Regions from separate parts of the Streptomyces sp. NPDC028368 genome, predicted to be linked through region 3. Evidence: riboswitches for the same ligand, from Rfam matches in the RefSeq annotation. Region 3 holds a riboswitch; each other region holds the start of a gene.
The links. Region 3 has a riboswitch for cyclic di-AMP ahead of ACZ4S3_RS15115 (M23 family metallopeptidase). Riboswitches for the same ligand answer to the same signal wherever they lie in the genome.
Positions count from the first base shown of each region.

Region 1 (6,926 bases), on a different contig from region 3:
CGGTGCCGATGGTGCGGCCGCGTTCGGCGGGGGTGGCCAGGGTTGCCGCGAAGGGGGCGACGATCTGGGCGGACGCCGAGGTCAGGCCGGTCAGCGCGGTGCCGGCCAGCAGCAGGGCGGCGTTCGGCGCGCTCGCCGTCACGGTCAGGAAGGCGGCGGTCAGCGCGTACAGGGTCACCGTCAGCCGGCGTCGTTCCAGCAGGTCGCCGAGCGGGACGAGCAGCAGCAGGCCGAGGCCGTAGCCGGTCTGGGCGACGGTCACCACCAGCGCGGCGGTGGACGCGGACAGATGGAGATCGCGGCCGATGAGGTCCAGCAGCGGCTGGGCGAAGTAGTTGCCGGCGACGGACAGTCCGGCGGCTATGGACATCAGCAGCAGCGTGCCGCGTCCCAGCCCTCCGGAGCCGAGCTGCTCGGATCTCATCGTGGGTCCTCCCCTGACTTCTGTCACGCCGCCCGCGGCCACTGCGGCGGCGGGCACAACCCACCCTGCGCCCCACCCCATCAATGAGTCCAACACATAGTTTTCATCGCATCCATCGTGAAATGAGATGGATGAGCCGTACCATCGGCCGGCATGGAGCTTCAGCAGATGCGCTATGTGGTCGCCGTCGCCGAGACCGGCGGCTTCACCCGGGCCGCCGAGCGCTGCCATGTCGTGCAGTCCGCGCTCAGCCACCAGATCGCCCGGCTGGAGAAGGAGCTCGGTGCCCGGCTCTTCGACCGGACCAGCCGCAGCGTCCGGCTGACCGTCGCCGGCGAGGCCTTCGTGCCCGTCGCCCGGCAGGCGCTGCAGGCGGCCGAGCGGGCCCGCGCGGAGGTGGAGGCGGCGACCGGGGAGGTGCGCGGGCGGCTCGCGGTGGGCGCGATCTCGACCGTCGCGGCCGTCGATCTCGCGCAGGAGCTGGGCGCGTTCCGTGCGCGCTACCCCCGGGTGCGGATCAGCCTGCTGATGGAGATGAGCGATGCGTTGATCGAGAAGGTGCGGGAAGGGGCGCTGGACGTCGCCTTCGTCGGGCTGGCGCCCAGTGCGCGCACCACCGGCGTACGGGAGAAGGAGCTGGCGCGTGGGGAGCTGGTCGCGGTGGTGGCGCCGGAGCATCCGCTGGCCGGGCGGGAGCGGACGACCTTGTCGCGGCTGGCGCGGGAGACCTTCGTGGACTTCACGGCGGGGTCCGCGGCCCGGCGCCAGCGCGATGAGGCATTCCGTGCGGCGGGCCTGACCTCGGAGGTGGCGTTCGAGGTGACCACCGCGGAGTTTCTGGCGAAGCTGGTGCGCGCGGGGCTGGGGGTGGGGATGGTGCCGGAGGCCGTCGCCTCGGAGCTGGCGAGGCTGGCGGGGCTGGCCGTTGTCCGCGTACGGCCGGCACCGGAGCGTACCGAGCGGGTGGTGTGGAGCGGACTCGGACCGTCGCCGGCGGCCGCGGCATTTCTGGAGGGGCTGGGCGTGGATCCGGGGTGACCTCAGGTGAGCGCGGGCCCTGCGGGACGGCATGCGCCGGACGGGGCACGGGTTACGGTCGGGACGTGCACGACAAGCCAGACGCCACCGTCCCCGCCACCACCGCCGCCGCGGCCACCGGCTGCCCCGCCGACCGGCCCGAGCTGTTCACCTGGGAGTTCGCCGCCGACCCGTACCCCGCGTACGCCTGGCTGCGCGAGCATGCGCCGGTGCACCGGACCGAGCTGCCCAGCGGCGTCGAGGCCTGGCTGGTGACCCGCTACGGGGACGCGCGCCAGGCGCTCGCCGACGCCCGGCTCTCCAAGAACCCGGTGCATCACAGCGAGGCGGCACACGGCAAGGGCAAGGTCGGCATCCCCGGCGAGCGCAGCGCCAATCTCATGACGCATCTGCTCAATATCGACCCGCCCGACCACACCCGTCTGCGCCGCCTGGTCTCCAAGGCGTTCACCCCGCGCCGGGTCGCCGCCTTCGCCCCGCGCGTACAGGAGTTGACCGACCGCCTCATCGACGGGTTCGCGCAGCGCGGGGAGGCGGATCTGATCCATGAGTTCGCCTTCCCCCTCCCCATTTACGCGATCTGCGATCTGCTCGGCGTACCGCGCGAGGACCAGGACGATTTCCGCGACTGGGCGGGCATGATGATCCGGCACGGCGGAGGGCCGCGCGGCGGAGTCGCCCGTTCCGTGAAGAAGATGCGCGGCTATCTCGCCGAGCTGATCCACCGCAAGCGCGAGTCCCTGGGGGAGAGCGCGGAGCCGGACGAGGATCTGATCTCCGGGCTCATCCGGGCCTCGGACCACGGCGAGCACCTCACCGAGAACGAGGTCGCCGCGATGGCGTTCATCCTGCTCTTCGCCGGCTTCGAGACCACCGTCAACCTCATCGGCAACGGCACCTATCAGCTGCTCCGCCACCCCGCCCAGCGCGAACTGCTGCAGAAGTCGATGGCGGCGGGCGACACCGATCTGCTCGCCACCGGCATCGAGGAACTGCTGCGCTACGACGGCCCCGTGGAGCTGGCGACCTGGCGGTTCGCGACCGAGGAACTGACGCTGGGCGGGCAGCGGATCGCCGAGGGCGACCCGGTCCTGGTGGTCCTGGCCGCCGCCGACCGCGACCCCGAACGCTTCGCCGAGCCGGACGTCCTCGACCTCACCCGCCGTGACAACCAGCACCTCGGTTACGGGCACGGCATCCACTACTGCCTGGGCGCACCGCTCGCCCGGCTGGAGGGGCAGGCCGCCCTCGCGACGCTGCTGACCCGGCTCCCGGACATCCGGCTTGCCGCGGAACCTGACGATTTGCGCTGGCGTGGCGGGCTCATCATGCGCGGACTGCGGTCCCTGCCGGTGGAGTTCACACCGGAGCGGGGCTGACCAGCGATTACCAAAGAGTTGACGAGGCGTCAGTCACGTGACCTTTGCGTGATCTCCGCTACACCGACTTGTGACTACCCGTAACCCCGGCTACCTTTCGACCCACCGAGTCGCTCACCGGTTCGACGTACGCGAGGTATCCGGCGTACGCGACGTGCTCGACGTGCCCGACCTCTTCGTCGTACACGCCATGCTCGACGTGCTCGACGTACCACACCGGCTCGGCCGACAACTCAACCGCCGCTCGAAAGGCAACCGCATGCGCTCCGGGAACGGCCGACACCGTCGCCCCCGTCAGGCACCGGCCATCTTTGTCACGGCGGGAGTGACCGGCGCCGGCATCGCACTGCCGCTGCTCGGCGCGAGCGGCGCGCACGCCGCCGACACCGCGACCTGGGACAGGGTCGCGCAGTGCGAGAGCGGCGGGATGTGGAGCTCGGACTCCGGCAACGGCTTCTACGGCGGCCTGCAGCTGACCCAGGACATGTGGGAGCAGTACGGCGGCATCTCGTACGCCTCGCGCCCCGACTTCGCCAGCCGCGCCCAGCAGATAGCCGTCGCCGAGTCCATGCTCGACGACCGCGGCCCGGACGCCTGGCCGAGCTGCGCGGTGAATGCCGGGCTGACCAAGGACGGCCGTGCGCCGGAGGTCAACCCGGGCAGTACGAGCACGCCGCGGCCCGCGCCGTCGGATTCCACGGACCCGTCGGATTCCGATCCGTCCGCCCCGTCCGATGACCCGTCCGATGACCCGTCCGCCGGACCGTCCGAGGACCCCTCCGCCGGCCCGTCCGATGACGCGACGCCGACGCCGTCCCCTTCGTCCCCCGAGGCGTCGGACCCCGCGGATCCGTCCGGCCCGTCCGACCCCTCGGGTGACGACAGTGGCCGCCGGGACGGCTCCGACGACCCCGCGCCCACCCAGACCCCCGCCAAGGGCAAGCACCGCGGCGACGCCGACGAGAGCGGCGACGGCAAGGGCGGCAAGGACGGCAAGGGCGGCAAGGGCGAGGGTGACGCGGGCGACGGCGACCGGCCCTCCGGCCGCCACGCCTCCCGCGGCGGCGACGCGCCTCGTACGGACCCCGGTACGGACCCGTCCGCCCCCGCCGGCGACTACACCGTCCGCGCCGGTGACAGCCTGTCAGCCATCGCCCAGGCCCACGATCTGCCCGGCGGCTGGCCCGCGCTCTATGACCGCAACGAGAAGACGATCGGGTCCGACGCGGACCTGATCCAGCCCGGTCAGCTGCTCGATCTCGGGCACGTGGCAGGGTAGTTACCGCCGGTTTGGCCCCTTTTGGCGAAAGTGAGACAAGCGTCTCGTTCCGTGGTGCGGTGTCCGGCTGGTCCGCCGGATTCCGCACCACGGCCGACCTGCGGAAATATGAATCTCTAGTGATCAAAAACGGTCAACTGGGTTCAGATAGTGGGGTTTGAACACCAAGGGGATTACTGCTTACGGTCGGGACCGCTCGCCAAAGCGGGCCCTTCGATCACACGCCGAATCCTGCCGGTGGTCGGAGGCACTTGACGCGCAAGCGCCGAAGGCAGGAGCGGGGGACCCAAGGTAAGCGCCGGCCCCGCCCGCGAAAGCGGGTCAACCGGCTTGGGGTGAAGCCGCGTGTACAGCACACGCGGCCGGGCACTCACACGGCCCGAACCCGACAGCTCACCTCGCAGGCGTCGGTGAGGAAACGAACGAACATGCTGATCAAGGGCAAGCACCGTCGTCCGTCCAAGGCCGTCCGCATCGCCACCCTCGCCGGTGTCGCCGGTGCCGCTGTCGCCGTCCCGATGATGGGCGCCACCTCCGCCTCCGCCGCCTCCGTCGCCACCTGGGACAAGGTCGCCCAGTGCGAGTCCGGCGGCAACTGGTCGATCAACACCGGTAACGGCTACTACGGCGGCCTGCAGTTCTCGAACTCCAGCTGGGCCGCCGCCGGTGGCACCCAGTACGCGGCGCGCGCCGACCTGGCCACCAAGGCCCAGCAGATCGCCGCGGCCGAGAAGCTCCTCGCCATCCAGGGCCCGGGTGCCTGGTCCTGCGCCGGTGCCGGCAACCTGACCGCCGGTGGCCCCTCGCCCGACCTCAACACCTCCTCCAAGGTCGAGGTGAAGAAGGCCCAGCCCGCGCCGAAGCAGACCCAGCAGGCCCCGAAGCAGGAGAAGGTCCAGCCGGCCCCCAAGCCGTCGCACGGCAAGGGCAACTACACCGTCAAGTCCGGTGACACCCTCGCCAAGATCGCCAAGGCGCATGGCACCACCTGGAAGTCGGTCTACGCGAACAACAAGTCCGTCATCGGCGGCAACCCGAACCTGATCTTCCCGGGTCAGCAGCTCAGCATCTGAGCCGTCCCCGGACCGGGACTCCCGCGGGCCCGGGCGACGGGCCCGTTCCTCCCCCGGACAGCCCCGTCACGGCGCGCCACTCCCCCCAGCGCGCCGGGCGGGGCTTCTCCGTACGCCAATCCGGGGCACCGCGCCCACCAGCGGCTTCCCGTGCTTTTAACCGTCTGGCGAACAATGCACCCAAACGTCCCGTGAACCGGGCCTTTGGGCCTCTTTTCGTCCCACGAAGCGGGCCAACGGCAAGCGGACCTGCCCGGGGCCGTTAGGCTCGTGCTGCAGAACTCCAGACACTCATGAAGGAGACAACGTGCCGTCCATCGACGTCGTCGTAGCCCGCGAAATTCTCGACTCGCGAGGTAATCCCACGGTCGAGGTCGAGGTCGGCCTCGACGACGGCAGCACCGGCCGTGCCGCCGTGCCGTCCGGCGCCTCGACCGGCGCCTTCGAGGCCATCGAGCTCCGCGACGGTGACCCGAACCGCTACCTGGGCAAGGGCGTGGAGAAGGCCGTCCTGGCCGTCATCGAGCAGATCGGCCCGGAGCTCGTCGGCTACGACGCGACCGAGCAGCGGCTGATCGACCAGGCGATGTTCGACCTGGACGCCACCGACAACAAGGGCTCGCTGGGCGCCAACGCCATCCTCGGCGTCTCCCTCGCCGTCGCGCACGCCGCCTCCGAGGCCAGCGACCTCCCGCTGTTCCGCTACCTCGGTGGCCCGAACGCGCACGTCCTGCCCGTCCCGATGATGAACATCCTCAACGGTGGGTCGCACGCCGACTCCAACGTGGACATCCAGGAGTTCATGATCGCCCCGATCGGCGCGGAGTCCTTCTCCGAGGCGCTGCGCTGGGGCACCGAGGTCTACCACACCCTCAAGAAGGTCCTGAAGGCCAAGGGTCTGGCCACCGGCCTGGGCGACGAGGGCGGCTTCGCCCCGAACCTGGGCTCCAACCGCGAGGCCCTCGACCTCATCCTCGAGGCCATCAAGGAAGCCGGTTACGCCCCCGGCCAGGACATCGCGCTCGCCCTGGACGTCGCCGCCTCCGAGTTCTACAAGGACGGCAAGTACCAGTTCGAGGGCAAGGACCGCTCGGCCGCCGAGATGACCGAGTACTACGAGGAGCTGGTGGCGGCCTACCCGCTGGTCTCCATCGAGGACCCGCTGTTCGAGGACGACTGGGCCGGCTGGCACGTCATCACCGAGAAGCTCGGCGCCAAGGTGCAGCTCGTCGGCGACGACCTGTTCGTCACCAACCCCGAGCGCCTGGCCCGCGGCATCGAGGAGAACTCCGCCAACGCGCTGCTGGTGAAGGTCAACCAGATCGGCTCGCTGACCGAGACCCTGGACGCCGTCGAGCTGGCCCAGCGCAACGGCTTCAAGTGCATGATGTCGCACCGCTCCGGTGAGACCGAGGACGTCACCATCGCCGACCTCGCCGTCGCCACCAACTGCGGCCAGATCAAGACCGGCGCCCCGGCCCGCTCCGAGCGCGTCGCCAAGTACAACCAGCTGCTGCGCATCGAGGAGATCCTCGACGACGCCGCGGTGTACGCGGGCCGCAGCGCCTTCCCGCGCTTCGGTAAGTAGATGCAGCGCTCTGCGAACCAGTAAGCACAGTAAGGGCTGAGGGCGCTCGGCCAACGGCCAAGAGCTCCAGCTTCCTGCGTCCCCGGCAACGGTCCCGTACCGTTGCCGGGGACGTACGTGGTTAGGACGCCAGGACGGCAGAGGT
Region 1 is NZ_JBVHTY010000012.1:117,993-124,918, reverse strand. It holds gene ACZ4S3_RS26400 (MFS transporter) at 1-424, opposite strand, end outside; gene ACZ4S3_RS26395 (LysR family transcriptional regulator) at 578-1,462, shown strand; gene ACZ4S3_RS26390 (cytochrome P450 family protein) at 1,528-2,841, shown strand; gene ACZ4S3_RS26385 (transglycosylase family protein) at 2,912-4,120, shown strand; cyclic di-AMP (ydaO/yuaA leader) riboswitch at 4,374-4,542, shown strand; gene ACZ4S3_RS26380 (transglycosylase family protein) at 4,549-5,193, shown strand; gene eno (phosphopyruvate hydratase) at 5,501-6,781, shown strand.
Region 1: another riboswitch for cyclic di-AMP. It lies ahead of ACZ4S3_RS26380 (transglycosylase family protein); the one in region 3 lies ahead of ACZ4S3_RS15115 (M23 family metallopeptidase).

Region 2 (6,926 bases), on a different contig from region 3:
GAGGTCGGCGCGGTGCCGCAGGTGGGGGGCGGTGGTCTTGAGGGCGACCGGGTAGCCGAGCCGGGCGGCGGCGCGGACCGCGGTGTCGGGGTCGGGGGCCGGCAGGGCGGGGCGGGTGTGGATGCCGTAGCGGGCGAGGAGGGCTTCGGCGTCGGCGTCGGGCAGCCGCACGGAGCGGCCCGCGGTGACACCGGAGGTGTGGCGGTCGAGCAGTCGCTCGATGTCGGCTCCGGCGGTCGTCTCCTGGATGTCGTCGTACTCCGGCACCCGGCCCGGCTCGGCGGCATCCCGGCGCCAGGCGGCGTAGCGGACCGCTTCGGCGAGCGAGCGGACGGCCCGCTCGGCGGCCGGATAGGCGGGGATACGGATGGGCGCGGGGCGCGGGCGGGCTGGGGCGGCGGGCACCCGGGGGGTCTGCGGGGCGGAGGAGGGTGGGGCCGGGGGGCGCGGGGGGCGGGGCGGGTACGGGGGAAGCGGGGGGTGGGGCGGGGCCTGGGTGGGGGCGCCGTCGGGGGCGCCGGGGGCGGCCGGCGCCGGGGCGGTGTGCGGGGTTTCGTCCCGGGGCGGGGCCGGCGGCTCGGGTGACTCCCCCGGTGCGGCCAGCGTCTCGGCCAGGTCGTCCATCGCCAGGTGGACGACCGTCACCGGCTTGGCCGGGTGCGCCGCGGCCGCGGCGCGCAGGGCGGTGGCGAGCGCGGTGCCCTCGCTCGCGCCCGGAACGGCGCCTGCCGCTTCGCCCACCCAGGGGATGGCCGTGACGACGACGGCGTCGCAGCCGTCGGCCGCGAGCGACTCGGCGAGCGCCGCCCGGAAGTCGTCCGGTGTCGCCGTGGGCGCCAGCACATGAGGGCGCAGCGGCCGCAGCCCCTCGGTCAGGCAGGCGTCGTATGCCAGCAGGGCGAGCGACTCGGAGTTGCCCAGGATGGCGATGCGCGGGCCGGCCGGCAGCGGCTGGGAGGCGAGCAGCAGCCCGGCGTCGATCAGCTCGGTGACCGTATCGACGCGGATGACGCCGGCCTGCCTCATCAGGGCGGCGACGGTGCTGTCGGGGATACGGACCGTGGGCACGGCGTGGCCCAGCGGGGAGGTGCCGTTGTGGCGGGCGCCCTTGGCGACCACGACCGGTTTGACGGCGGCTGTGCGGCGGGCGAGCCGGGCGAACTTGCGGGGATTGCCGATGGACTCCAGATAGAGGATCACGACGTCGGTGTCCGGGTCCTCGTACCAGTACTGGAGGAGGTCGTTGCCGGAGACATCGGCGCGGTTGCCGGCCGAGACGAAGGCGGAGATGCCCGCGATGCCGCCGTCACCGGGGCCGCGCGCATGCAGGCCGCTGAGCAGGGCGATGCCGATCGCGCCGGACTGGGTGAACAGGCCGATGTGGCCCGCGCCGGGCATCCGGGGCGCCAGTGAGGCGTTCAGCCGCACGTCGGGGGCGGTGTTGATCATGCCGAAGGCATTGGGGCCGATGAGCCGCATGCCGTACGAGCGGGCCTGGCGGAGCAGGGCGCGCTGCCGCTCGCGGCCTTGGGGGCCCGCTTCGGCGTATCCGGAGGAGAGGATCAGCACGCCCTGAACGCCGTGCTCGCCGCAGTCGCGGACCACGGCGGGGACGCCGGCCGCGGGGACGGCGATGACCGCCAGATCGACCGGGTCGGGAATCTCCCGCAGCGAGCGGACGGCGGGCACGCCTTCGGGGTCGAGGCGGTCCATGCCCTCGGGGAAGGAGTGGTTGACGGCGTGGACGCGGCCGGTGAAGCCGGAGTCGAGGAGATTGCGCAGGGCCGAACGGCCGACGCCTCCGGGAGCGCGGCCCGCCCCGATGACGGCGACCGACCCCGGGGCGAGCAGCCGCTGGACGGAACGGGCCTCGGCGCGCTGCTCACGCCCGCGCATCACGGCCATGGACTGCTCGGTCGGCTCGAGGTCGAATTCCAGCCGGACCACACCGTCTTCGAAGGTGCGCTTCTGGGTGTAGCCGGCGTCCGTGAAAACCTTGATCATCTTGATGTTCGCGGGCAGCACCTCGGCGGCGAACCGGCGGATGCCGCGCTCGCGCGCCACCGCGGCGATGTGCTCCAGCAGGGCGGAGGCGACGCCGCGGCCCTGGTGGGCGTCCTGGACCAGGAAGGCGACCTCGGCCTGGTCGTCCTCGGGGTCCTTGGCGGGCAGGCCCTGGTCGTTGATCCGGTCATAACGGACGGTAGCGATGAACTCGCCGCCCACGGTGGCGGCGAGGCCGACCCGGTCGACGTAGTCGTGGTGGGTGAAACGGTGGACGTCGCGGTCGGACAGCCGCGGGTAGGGCGCGAAGAAGCGGTAGTACTTCGACTCGTCCGAGACCTGTTCATAGAAGGAGACCAGCCGCTCGGCGTCATCGGCGGTGATGGGACGGATCCGCGCCGTGCCGCCGTCGCGCAGCACCACGTCGGCTTCCCAGTGGGTGGGGTACGCGTGATCCGGCTGCGTCTGCATGCGGATAAGCGTACGGCGGGGTACTGACAACCGGCTCGGCATGCGTACGCTCGGTCACAAACCAGGGCTGCCGAGCACCCTTGGCAGCGTGAGAGACTGGTCTAGACAACAGTCACGCGACTTGAAGGGCACCACCATGGCTGAGCGCCGCGTCAATGTCGGCTGGGCCGAGGGCCTGCACGCCCGCCCCGCCTCGATCTTCGTCCGTGCGGCCACCGCGGCCGGCGTCCCGATGACGATCGCCAAGGCCGACGGCAACCCCGTCAACGCGGCCTCCATGCTCGCGGTCCTGGGTCTGGGCGCCCAGGGTGGCGAGGAAATCGTGCTGGCCTCCGACGCCGAGGGCGCCGAGGCCGCGCTCGACCGCCTGGCGAAGCTCGTCGCCGAGGGCCTGGACGAGCTCCCCGAGACCGTCTGAGGCCGTCTGAGCCCTTCCGGGTCCTTCTGACTCGTTCTGAGCCCGTCAGGATTTCCCTGGCCCCTCTGGCCGCGGCCCCGCGGCAGTGACCGGAAACGGTCGCTGCCGCGGGGCCGTTTGCTGTGGGGGGTGTTGCGGGGGTTGCTGCGGGGGGGGGCTTTGCTGCGGTCCCGTTCCGCTCCCTGAGCATTCGCCGTGGGGCGATTCCTCGTAGGGCGATTCCTTCTGGAACGGTTCGTTGCGGGGACGATTCGCAGTACCAGACCGCTCGGACGGAAATTCACCGCGCGACATACCGAAATCCAGGGTCGCGAATTACCCGGACATGGAAACGCGGAAAGAAATATGGGACCCCGAACACCGGGCAGAATTCCCCGCTCCCACCCCGCAATTATTCCGCACCTCTTTGTATACAGACCCCATGTTAATTACGGGCGCGCGCCGTGTTGACGGGCCGTTTCGGATCGCTCACCACGGCCGCGGCGGGGCGGCGCAGTCGGTATACCGGGAGGGAGCGCTCGATATGAGCCGCCATCAGGGCGCGGGCCCGTTCCGCGTCGCCCCGGGCCACCGCGTCCAGCACCGCGCCGTGTTCGTCCCACGACTCGGTGGCCCGCGCGGGCAGTTCCACGGTGTACATCCACTCGACCTTGCGCCGTAGCTGGGTGAGCAACGACGTCAGGCTGGGGCTGCCGGCCGCCTGGGCGAGCGTCTCGTGGAACCAGCCGTCCAGTTGGCGCACGTCCGCAGGGTGACCGTGCCGGGCACGGTCACGGCCGAGCCGTACCAGACCGCGCAGCACCTTGAGGTGGGCGGGACTGCGGCGGGCGGCGGCGCGGGCGGCACCCAGGGGCTCCAACAGGGCGCGGATGTCCAGGAGATCGGCCGCTTCCTGCTCGGTGGGCTCGGCGACACAGGCGCCCGCATGGTGGCGGGTGGTGACGAAGCCCTCGGACTGCAGGGTGCGCAGCGCCTCCCGGACCGGGACTCTGGAGACGCCGTAGCGGGCGGCGAGAATTTCCTCGATCAGCCGGCTGCCCGGCACCAGCGCACCGGAAATGATGTCGTCGCGAATCGCCGTGCACACCGCATGCGCGGAAAGATGGCCTCGCATCGTCTGCGCCTCCGCCGTAATCCCCGGGAAACGCCGCCGATCGGCGGGTTTTCCGTGACTCTATTCGACCGGGACAGCTTTTCCGACGGCCTCCGGAAATTCATGGATATTTTTTGGCCATGCGCCGGGCGGACCGGCGCATGGCGCGCTCCGGAAACACGGAAGCCCCGGCCGATGACCGGGGCTCCACCAGTGCGTGCGGACGTCAGACGTTCACGCCGTGCGCGCGCAGATACGCGATGGGGTCGATGTCCGAGCCGTAGTCGGGGCCGGTGCGGGCCTCGAAGTGCAGATGCGGGCCGGTGGCGTTGCCGGTGGCGCCGGAGAGGGCTATCTGCTGGCCGGGGGTGACGCTCTGGCCGACGGAGACACCGATGGACGACAGGTGGCCGTACTGGGTGTACGTACCGTCGTGCATCTTGATCACGATGTTGTTGCCGTACGAGCCGCCCCAGCCGGCCTCGACGACGGTGCCCGCGCCCACGGCGTGGACGGAGGTGCCGGTGGCGGCGTGGAAGTCGATGCCGGTGTGGCTGCCGGAGGACCACAGGCTGCTGGAGGCCTTGTACCCGGTGGAGACGTAGGAGTCGGCGACGGGGGCGACAAAGGCGTTCAGGCGCTTGCGCTCCGCGTCGCGGGCCGCGCGCTCCTTCGCCTCCCGTTCCGCCTTGGCCTTCTTCTTGGCTGCCTCGGCGAGCCGCTTGGCCTCTTCGGCGGCCTTCTTGGCCACGGCCTCGGCCTTGGCCTGCGCGGCGGCGGCATCGGCGGCCGCCTGCTGCGCATCGGCCTGGGCCTCGACGCGGCTGGCGAGCTCGTCGCCCATCACGACGGCCTGCCGCAGACCGGTGTCCTCGGCGTGTGCCTCGCTGGTGGCGGCCAGCGCCGGCGAGGCCACGGAGGCGACGACACCGGTGGCCGCGAGGGTGGCCACGCCTGCGAACTTGCGGGTCCTGCGAGCCGTGCGGCTCGCACCACGATGCTTCCCGGTAGCACGGGTGAACGCCATGTGGTGGCTTGTCCTTTCCTTCCTTCTCGCCTACCGGGTTAGCTGACGGGTTCGGAGCAGGAAGGTCTCCTACGGGCTCCTCCGGAGAGGGGTCCGATTCACCCCAGGGGACGTGTGGGTCCCCGGCTCCCCTGGCTCGCGCCGTACGGGGACTCGGCGATGACTGTCCGGTGCCACTGTTGTGGCGGAGTTGTGACGAACAGCCGCACCGACGCTAATCGGGACATCTTTCAATCGGCAAACAGAACCGGCTCTTTGTGCCGTACGCCACAGGGGCATCGGGCAACCAGCCACACCATTCCGGACATACGGCGGCTCCCGTGGTGGACCTGCACCACGGGAGCCGCTTTATCGATATATGACCGGCAGTCAGCCGGCGGGGCTTCAGCCGCTGACGATCGTCACCGTGCCGATGCCGAGCCCCTTGACGGGTTCGGCGATCTGGGCGGCGTCACCCACCAGCACCGTCACCAGACGGTCCACGGGGAAGGCATTGACGGCGGCCGCGGTCGCCTCGACCGTCCCGGTCTCCACGAGGCGGGCGTACAACTGGGCCTGGAAATCGTCCGGGAGGTGCTGCTCCACCTGGTCGGCCAGCGTGCCCGCGACGGCCGCCGCGGTCTCGTACTTCAGCGGCGCGACGCCGACGAGGTTCTGCACGGCGACGTCCCGCTCGGCGTCCGTCAGCCCCTCTGCCGCAAGGGTCCGCAGCACCTTCCAGAGGTCCTGCAGCGCCGGCTCGGTGGAGGCGGTGTCCACCGAGCCGCTGATGGCGAGCATCGCGGCGCCGCTCCCGTCGGCGGACGAGCGCAGCACCTGGCCGAAGGCCCGCACCCCGTAGGTGTAGCCCTTCTCCTCACGCAGGACCCGGTCCAGCCGGGAGGTGAGGGTGCCGCCCAGGCAGTACGTGCCGAGCACCTGGGCGGGCCAGACCCGGTCGTGCCGGTCGGCGCCGATACGGCCGATCAGCAGCTGCGTCTGGACGGCTCCGGGGCGGTCCACGATCACCACGCGGCCGGTGTCGTCGGCGGTGATCGGCGAGGCCTTCAGCGGCTCGGCGGTCGAACCGCGCCAGGCACCGAGGGTGTCGGAGAGCACCGCCTCCAGGCCGACGCCGGTGAGGTCGCCGACGATCACGGCGGTGCCCGTGGCGGGCCGTACATGGGCGTCGTAGAAGGCGCGTACCGCCGCGGCGTCGATGCGCTCGACGGTCTCCTCGGTGCCCTGGCGCGGCCGCGACATCCGGGAAGTGGCCGGGAACAGCTCCTTGGACAGCGCCATCGCGGCCCGCCGCGCCGGATTGGCGAGCTCGTGCGGGATCTCGTCGAGGCGGTTGCGCACCAGCCGCTCGATCTCGCTGTCGGGGAAGGCGGGGGCGCGCAGCGCGTCGGCGAGCAGGCCGAGCGCACGGGGCAGCCGGGAAACCGGCACCTCGAGGGAGACCCGCAGGCCGGGGTGGTCGGCGTGCGCGTCCAGGGTGGCGCCGCAGCGTTCCAGCTCAGCGGCGAACTCCTCGGCGTCATGCTTGTCGGTGCCCTCGGACAGAGCGCGCGCCATGATCGTGGCGACACCGTCCAGGCCCTCGGGCTCGGCCTCCAGAGGCGCGACGAGGTTGATCTCGACGGCGACGACCTGCTGGCCGGGGCGGTGGCTGGTCAGGAGGGTGAGCCCATTGGCCAGTTGAGAGCGCTCGGGGGCCGGGAATGCCCAGGGCTTGGGTGCGCCGCCCTTGGGCTGGGGGTGGAAGTCCATGGTGGTCACGGCGGAATCTGCGCGGGTGGTGGAGTCGCTCACCGCTCCCCCTCCTCGTCCTCGGTGTCGGCGGCCGCATCGGCCGGAGCGGTCGGCTCGGTGGGTTCGTACACAAGCACCGCGCGGTTGTCGGGGCGCAGCCGGGCCTTGGCGACCTCCTG
Region 2 is NZ_JBVHTY010000019.1:121,866-128,791, reverse strand. It holds gene ACZ4S3_RS33930 (bifunctional acetate--CoA ligase family protein/GNAT family N-acetyltransferase) at 1-2,475, opposite strand, end outside; gene ACZ4S3_RS33925 (HPr family phosphocarrier protein) at 2,612-2,893, shown strand; gene ACZ4S3_RS33920 (GntR family transcriptional regulator) at 3,318-4,007, opposite strand; gene ACZ4S3_RS33915 (M23 family metallopeptidase) at 4,213-5,013, opposite strand; cyclic di-AMP (ydaO/yuaA leader) riboswitch at 5,027-5,182, opposite strand; gene ACZ4S3_RS33910 (M16 family metallopeptidase) at 5,398-6,765, opposite strand; gene ACZ4S3_RS33905 (M16 family metallopeptidase) at 6,804-6,926, opposite strand, start outside.
Region 2: another riboswitch for cyclic di-AMP. It lies ahead of ACZ4S3_RS33915 (M23 family metallopeptidase); the one in region 3 lies ahead of ACZ4S3_RS15115 (M23 family metallopeptidase).

Region 3 (6,926 bases):
TTAAGAGCCAAGTAGGTGTCAAGGTCACACAGCTTGCGCGCGAAGTGGCCTCGTACGCCGAACCCAATCTGGCTCGCTACCTAGAAGAAAGCCAGCGCGACCTGCGGGAACTCTACAAGTCGAATAACTCCTGGACGCGGCTTCTGCGGCGCGCGCAGCTGCTGCCCGAAGCCGCACCAGAGGGAGAGGAGGCACTCCTCAAGCGCATCTCAGCGTTCCTTCACGTCGACGACCCGAGGCGAGTGGCTGCTTATGCCCGCATGCTCGACGACAGCGCGCCGCCGTACGACACACTCGACCCCATCGATCAGGCGTACGCGCGCATGCTGTTCTTCTCGCTGTGGCCCCTAGGCGGCGGCTTTGCCAGCTACGCGCAGGGGTTTGCCACGCTCCGTCCCCACACTGCGTTCAGAGCCGAGCTACGTCAGGTACTCGCGTACAACCTGGAACACACGGAGCACTACCCTGTTCCTCTCATTGGAGACCACAGCGCTATCCCGATGATGGTCCATGCTTCGTATAGCCTCGAAGAAATTCTGCCTGCTCTCGGACAGGCAGCGGTGAACGGTTTCAAGCCTGGGCACTTCCGCGAAGGCGTGCGGTGGTGCGAGAGCATCAATACGGACGCACTCTTGATCACGCTAGAGAAGGATGAAAAAGACTTTTCTCCACAGACGCGCTACAAGGACTACGCGATAAGCCCAAAGCAGTTCCACTGGGAATCTCAGAATCAGACCTCGGATACGTCACCCACCGGACTGCGTTACCAACAACACAAGGAGTGCGGCTCACACGTGCTGCTCTTCGTTCGCCGATTCAAGTCGACGGACATCGGCGGCCCTCAACCCTGGATGCTCCTAGGGCCGGCCGAATACGTATCTCATGAATCCAGCAAGCCCATGGGCATTGTCTGGAATCTCGATCACCCGCTGCCTGCGGATGTCTTGACGTACGCAGGTCACAACGACGTCTGAACACCTGCGGGTTACCACCTCCCTTAACCGGCACCTCGCCCGCGTCTGCTGACGACCACACGTAAAGTCGGGGGGAGTTGTCCCTTGATGAGGAGGTTGTACTGATGGCCGGAGCTCCTACGGCGATAGTGGCCGCAGGTGGGATTGTCGGTGGCTACGGCGTAGCCCGCTGGACGAAGAAGCGGCCCCTCGGTGGGATCGCGCTGGCGGCGGCCGGGGCCGTGGCGGCGCGGGAGTGGCAGCGGAAAGCCGGCGGGGTTACGGCTGCGGCGCTTGGTGGGGCTTATGTGGCGGCGTTCGCCGGGTCTCATCCGTTGGCCAAGAAGATCGGGGCCTGGCCTGCGGTGTTTGCGGCGGCGGGTGCGGTTGCGGTGGCGTCGTGGGTGGCGGTGGACCGTCGGGCGTAAGCGCCAGGTCGCAGGGGTGTTTTACGGGTGCGGGCCGGGAAATGTCCCCGGCCCGCACCCGTCTGTGCGCCCCTGCGGTCAGGCCGAAGCCTCCGTGAGGAGGGCCAGTTCGGCCTCCGTGAGCGTCAGGTCGGCGACCGCCAGCAGGGCCGGGAGCTGGGCGACCGTGCGGGCGCTGGCGATGGGGGCGGCGACCGTGGGCCGGGCGGCAAGCCAGGCCAGGGCCACGGTGGCGACCTCGGCGTCGTGGGCGGCGGCAACGGTGTCGAGGGCCTGGAGCACGCGGCGGCCCCGGTCGGTGGACACGTGCTTGGCGGCGCCTTCGGAGCGGGCGCTGTCGACGGTCGCACCCGGGCGGTACTTGCCGGTCAGGAAGCCGGAGGCGAGGGCGTAGTACGGGACCGCGGCCACGCCGTGGCGGGCGGCCACGTCGGCCAGTTCGCCCTCGTAGGTGTCGCGGGAGACCAGGTTGTAGTGGGGCTGGAGCGCCACGTACCGGGCCAGGCCCTCGCGGGCGGAGAAGGCCAGGGATTCCTCCAGGCGCCGCGCGGAGATGTTGGAAGCGGCGATCTCGCGGACCTTGCCGGCCTGGACGAGGTCATTGAGGGCGGTGAGGAACTCCGCGACCTCGACGGACTCGTCGTCGTAGTGCGTGTAGTAGAGGTCGATGTAGTCGGTACGCAGGCGCGCCAGGGACTCGTCGACCGCGGACTTGATGGTGGCGGCGGAGAGGCCCTTGTAGTCGGGGTGGGCACCGACCTTGGTGGCGATGACGATGTCGGAGCGATTGCCGCGGGACGCCAGCCAGTTGCCGATGACGGTCTCGGATTCGCCGCCCTTGTTGCCCGGGACCCAGGCCGAGTAGACGTCAGCGGTGTCGATGAAGTTGCCGCCGCCGGCCACGTACGCGTCGAGCACGGCGAAGGACTCGGCTTCGTCGGCCGTCCAGCCGAAGACGTTGCCCCCGAGGGAGAGGGGGAAGACGGAGAGCGAGCCAAGTGTTTTGAGTGTCGCGGTCATGCGTTGTTGCAGCGTTGGGGGGCGGGGACTTATTCCCCGCCCCCCACTCGCGTAGGCCGTGCCGTCAGACGCCGACCCCGTGATCGCGCAGCCACGGCATCGGGTCGATCGGGTCGCCGGCCCCCGGACGGACCTCCAGGTGGAGGTGCGGGCCGGTGACGTTGCCGGTGGCGCCCACGCGGGCGATGACATCGCCGGTACTGACCTTGCCGGAGGTCTTCACCATGGAGGACAGGTGGCAGAACCAGAGTTCGGTGCCGTCGTCGAGGGTGAGGACGATGCGGTAGCCGTACGAGCCGGCCCAGCCCGCCTGGGTGATGGTTCCGGAGTGAACCGCCTTGACGGGAGTGCCGGTCGGCGCCGCGAAGTCCTGGCCGGTGTGGTCCGCGGCCCAGAGGTCGCCGGCCTGGCCGAAGCCTGCGGTGAGGGTGTACGAGGCCACCGGGGTGATGAAGCTCTTGGCCAGCTCGGCGAGGCGCTCGGCCTCCGCCTTCCTGCGGGCCGCCTCTTCCGCCTTGCGCTGGGCCTCCACTTCCGCCGCCTTCTTGGCCGCCTGGGCCTGTTCTGCCGCCTGCTGGTGTGTGGTGGCGTCCTTCGCGGCCCGATCGATGGCGGCCGATTCGGCGGCGTCGCGCGCCTCCTGCTCGGCGGCGCCCTGCTGGGCGTCCGCCTGCTGAAGGATGCGGTTGCGCAGCGCCTCGCCCGCGCCACCGCCCTGGGCGGCCTCGTGCCGGGTGAGGCCTGCCTGGGAGAGGGGACCGGAGCCGGACGAGGAAGAGGGGGAGGAAGAAGAGGGGGCGGAGGCCGACGAGGGGGACGCGGACGAGCCGTCGGCGTCCGAAGCGGAGTCGGAGCCGGAGTCGGATATGAGGTCGCCTACGCCGGGGAGGGAATGGACGTCCGGCAGCTTGTCGGCGATGTCGTCGGCCATACCGCCGATGTCCGGCATCGATATCGGGACCGGCGGCCGGTCCTCCGCGGTGGCCATGCCGCCCGCGCCGACCGCCGCGATGACGCCGACGCCCAGGACCGTACCGCTGCGCGCGAGTCCGCCGCTGCGCTGCTTGGCCACCCGGTGCTTGCCTCGGACGGACCGGACGGACTCCTCGGTGGGGTTCCACTCTTCCCACGGTCCGTCGCCGTCGCGTACGCCGTCACGTTCGCGGTCGCGCACCCCGCCCTGGTAGACGACGCCGGGTCCGTCGAAACGGCCTCGGTCATCGAACGGTCCCCGGTCATCGGGGTCGGCGGACGAAACCTCGGGGGCAGGCCTGTTGGACGCCACGGGGGCGCACTCCTTTCCTTCCTTCGCGCCTACCGGGTTAGCTGACGGGTTCGGAGCAGGAAGGTCTCCTACGGGCGCCTCTGGTGGAAGGCGTCCGATTCACCCCAAGGTGGTGGTTCCCCGGTTCCCTCGGTGCAGTTCATGCAGGTCGTGCAGTTCATGCAGGTCATGCAGGGTGTGCGTGCAGGTCGCACAGGTCGTGCAAGATCGTGCAGGTCGCGCAGCTCGTGCCGACCGGTGCGGATTCGCCCGTTCCGTACGGATGCTGCTGCGTGCCCTCAAGACATGCGTGGCCTGCTGATGTGCTGACGTGCCGACATGCGTGACGTGCGGGACGTGCATGGCGTGCGCTTGCGGGATTCGGCGGCGGCGCGCGGTGCCGTCTCTTGCGACGGCTGGGACAACCGTGCTCCGTTATCGGACAGTAATAGAGATCGCGGCGGTTTTCCAAGCCCTCCCGCGAATCCGTATCCCCTGCGCACGAGCTTTGGCGTGGACTTTTTCACCCACCAGGGGCGCAAACCGGGCGACCTGACCGCCCCTCGCCAAACGATTCCATGCTGATTGTGCGTCAGTTGTTATGCGGAGGGGTGCCTGCTCATTACGGAGCGTGAGAGCAGTAACGTCGGATCATGGTCGTCAACGTGGTCAACGTCGTCAACAGCGCGCAGACAGTGGCGGATCGGTACCGCGAGTTCTCCTGGCAGCAGGCGCGGGGACGGTCCGACGCGCACGCGGAGTTGACCGCCCGGATCAGCCACGACGCGGAGTTCTGCGACCTGCTGTCGGGGTCGCTGCCGGCCGGGAACAAACAGGAGCCGACCCTCCTCCTGGCCGCCGTCCGCTATCTCGACGGCCCGCACGCCGAGCAGGGACCGCGCGACGAGGCGGCGTACGGACGCTGGCGCGAGTGGACGATCCGGCACTGGGACGAGGTCCGTACGGTCATCATGCGGCGCACCGACCGGACGAGCGAACCGGCCCGCTGCGCCACCCTGCTGCCGCTGCTCACCCGCCTGCCGCAGCCGCTCGCGCTGCTGGAGGTCGGGGCGTCGGCGGGCTTGTGCCTGCATCCCGACCGGTATCGATATCGGTACGAGTACCGGTACGCGCGTGCTGACGGAGACCTCGGCGCCACCCCGGACGCCACCCCGGACGCGGGCCTCGGCACGCCCCCGGGAGCGGCCCTCGGCGCGGAGTTCGGGGCCCCCGGGAGCCCCGTGACGTTCCGGTGCCGTACGACCGCCTCCGGACCCCACCCCGTGCCAGAGGCCCCCACCGGCCTCCCCGACATCGTCTGGCGCGCCGGCATCGACCTCGACCCGCTCGACCCCGTCGCCGAACGCGATGACCTCCGCTGGCTCCAGGCCCTGTGCTGGCCCGGAGACGGGGACCGCGGCGCCGGCGGTCAGGACCGTGCCGACGGGCTCGCGGCGGCCGTCGAGGCGGTCCGCCCCGCGCCCCGCCCCCGGATCGTCCGCGGCGATCCGCTCGACGAGCTGCCGGCGCTGGCCGCCGAGGCCCCGCCCGAGGCGACGCTGGTCATCTTCCACGCGGCCGTACTGCCCTCCCTCCCGCCCGCCCGCCGTGCGCAGTTCGCCCCTCTCGTACGGTCGCTGCTCGCCGAACGCGGCGGCCCCGGCCACTGGATCTCCCACGAGCACCACACCGCCCTCCCCTGGATGACCGCCCCGGCCCACCAGACCCTGCGCCCCGAGGACGCCCACCTGCTGACCCTCGCGCTCGACGGACGCCCGGTCGCCCTCACCGGCCCGCACGGCGAGAGCCTCCACTGGCTTCCGGAGAACACACCCGCCCGCTGAGCCGCTCAACCGACAGCCGCTACTCCCCCAGCGGCCGCTGCACCGCCAGCAGCGCCATGTCATCCGCCTGCGGCCCGCCCGTGTGCCGGGCCACGTCCTGGGCCAGTACGTCCAGGAGGGCGTCCGGCCCGGGGAAGTGGTGGCCGCGCAGCCGGGCCGGCGCGTCGTAGAAGCAGCCGGCCCGGTCCCTGGCCTCGGTCACCCCGTCCGTGAACAGCAGCAGCAGCGATCCGGCCGGGAAGAACGTCTCGTCCACCCGGTCCGGCCACCCCGCGATCTCGCTCATCCCCAGTGGCAGCGCGGCAGAGGCGGGGTTCAGTTCGCACAGCCCGCCGTCGGGGGTGAGCAGCAGCGGGGCGGGGTGACCGCGGTTGAGGATGCGCAGGACGGAGTGCGTGCCGGACGGGATCTCCGCCAGGACGGCCGTGGTGAACCCCTCGAACTGGTCCAGCCCCTCGCGCCGCCCGCCCTCCCGTTGCAGCGCCCTCTCCAGCCGGCCCGCCACCGCCTCCAAGGTGGCCTCCTGTTCGGCCGCCTCCCGGAAGGCGCCGATGACGATCACCGCGGCCTCCACCGCCTCCAGCCCCTTGCCCCGTACATCGCCGACGATCAGCCGTACGCCGTGCGGGGTGTCCTGCACCGCATAGAGATCGCCGCCGATCCGGGCGTTGGCCTGCGCGGCCACATAGCGTGCGGCGATCGCGAGTCCGCCGATGCGGTCGGGCGGCGTGGGCAGCAGGGCGCGCTGGGCGGCCTCGGAGACGTCGCGTACGGAGGCGAGGCGGGCGTCGCTCCGCCGTACGACCCGGTTGATGCCGAGGGCCAGGAAGGCGACCACCAGGACGGTCAGGGCCTCGGTGACCGACTCGGTGTTGTCCTTTGTGCTGTGGTACGTGACGACCACGTACTCGCCCACGACCGCGGCGGCGACCGTCAGGGCCGTGGCGGTCAGGGAGTAGAGGGGCGCCGCCACCAGGGGAGCGGCGGAGAAGAACGGCGCGGCGGTGTACTGGGGCGGCGTGCCCATGTCGAAGGCGAGGCCGCCGACTATCAGGATGGCGGGGAGCCAGCGGGCCAGGCGGCGGCCGAACGGGGACAAGCGGGCGCGGCGTGCCTTCCGCTCCCGCTCGCCCGTGCCGTTCCCACCGCCTCGAAGCATCCGCACCGGCCTCTTCCCGGCCTCTTCCACCGCCAAGGCTTTCGCCGCTGCCAAGGCCTCCGATTCCCCAAGGGTTTCCGGTACGGGGCCGGTCGGCGAATCGTCATGGGCCGTACGGGTCACGGCGGGGGCGGACGGCTCTCGTACGGGTCACGGGCGGGCGGATGGGCCGTACGGGCCGCGGCCGGACACGTCGCCACGCCGGCCGACCGGTTGGCCACCCATGCGAAAGGCCCCGGCCGCTCTCGCGTACCGGGG
Region 3 is NZ_JBVHTY010000005.1:489,177-496,102, reverse strand. It holds partial or broken gene ACZ4S3_RS15130 (DUF3427 domain-containing protein) at 1-974, shown strand, start outside; gene ACZ4S3_RS15125 (hypothetical protein) at 1,079-1,381, shown strand; gene ACZ4S3_RS15120 (aldo/keto reductase) at 1,460-2,401, opposite strand; gene ACZ4S3_RS15115 (M23 family metallopeptidase) at 2,466-3,686, opposite strand; cyclic di-AMP (ydaO/yuaA leader) riboswitch at 3,699-3,831, opposite strand; gene ACZ4S3_RS15110 (DUF2332 family protein) at 4,319-5,509, shown strand; gene ACZ4S3_RS15105 (PP2C family protein-serine/threonine phosphatase) at 5,529-6,668, opposite strand.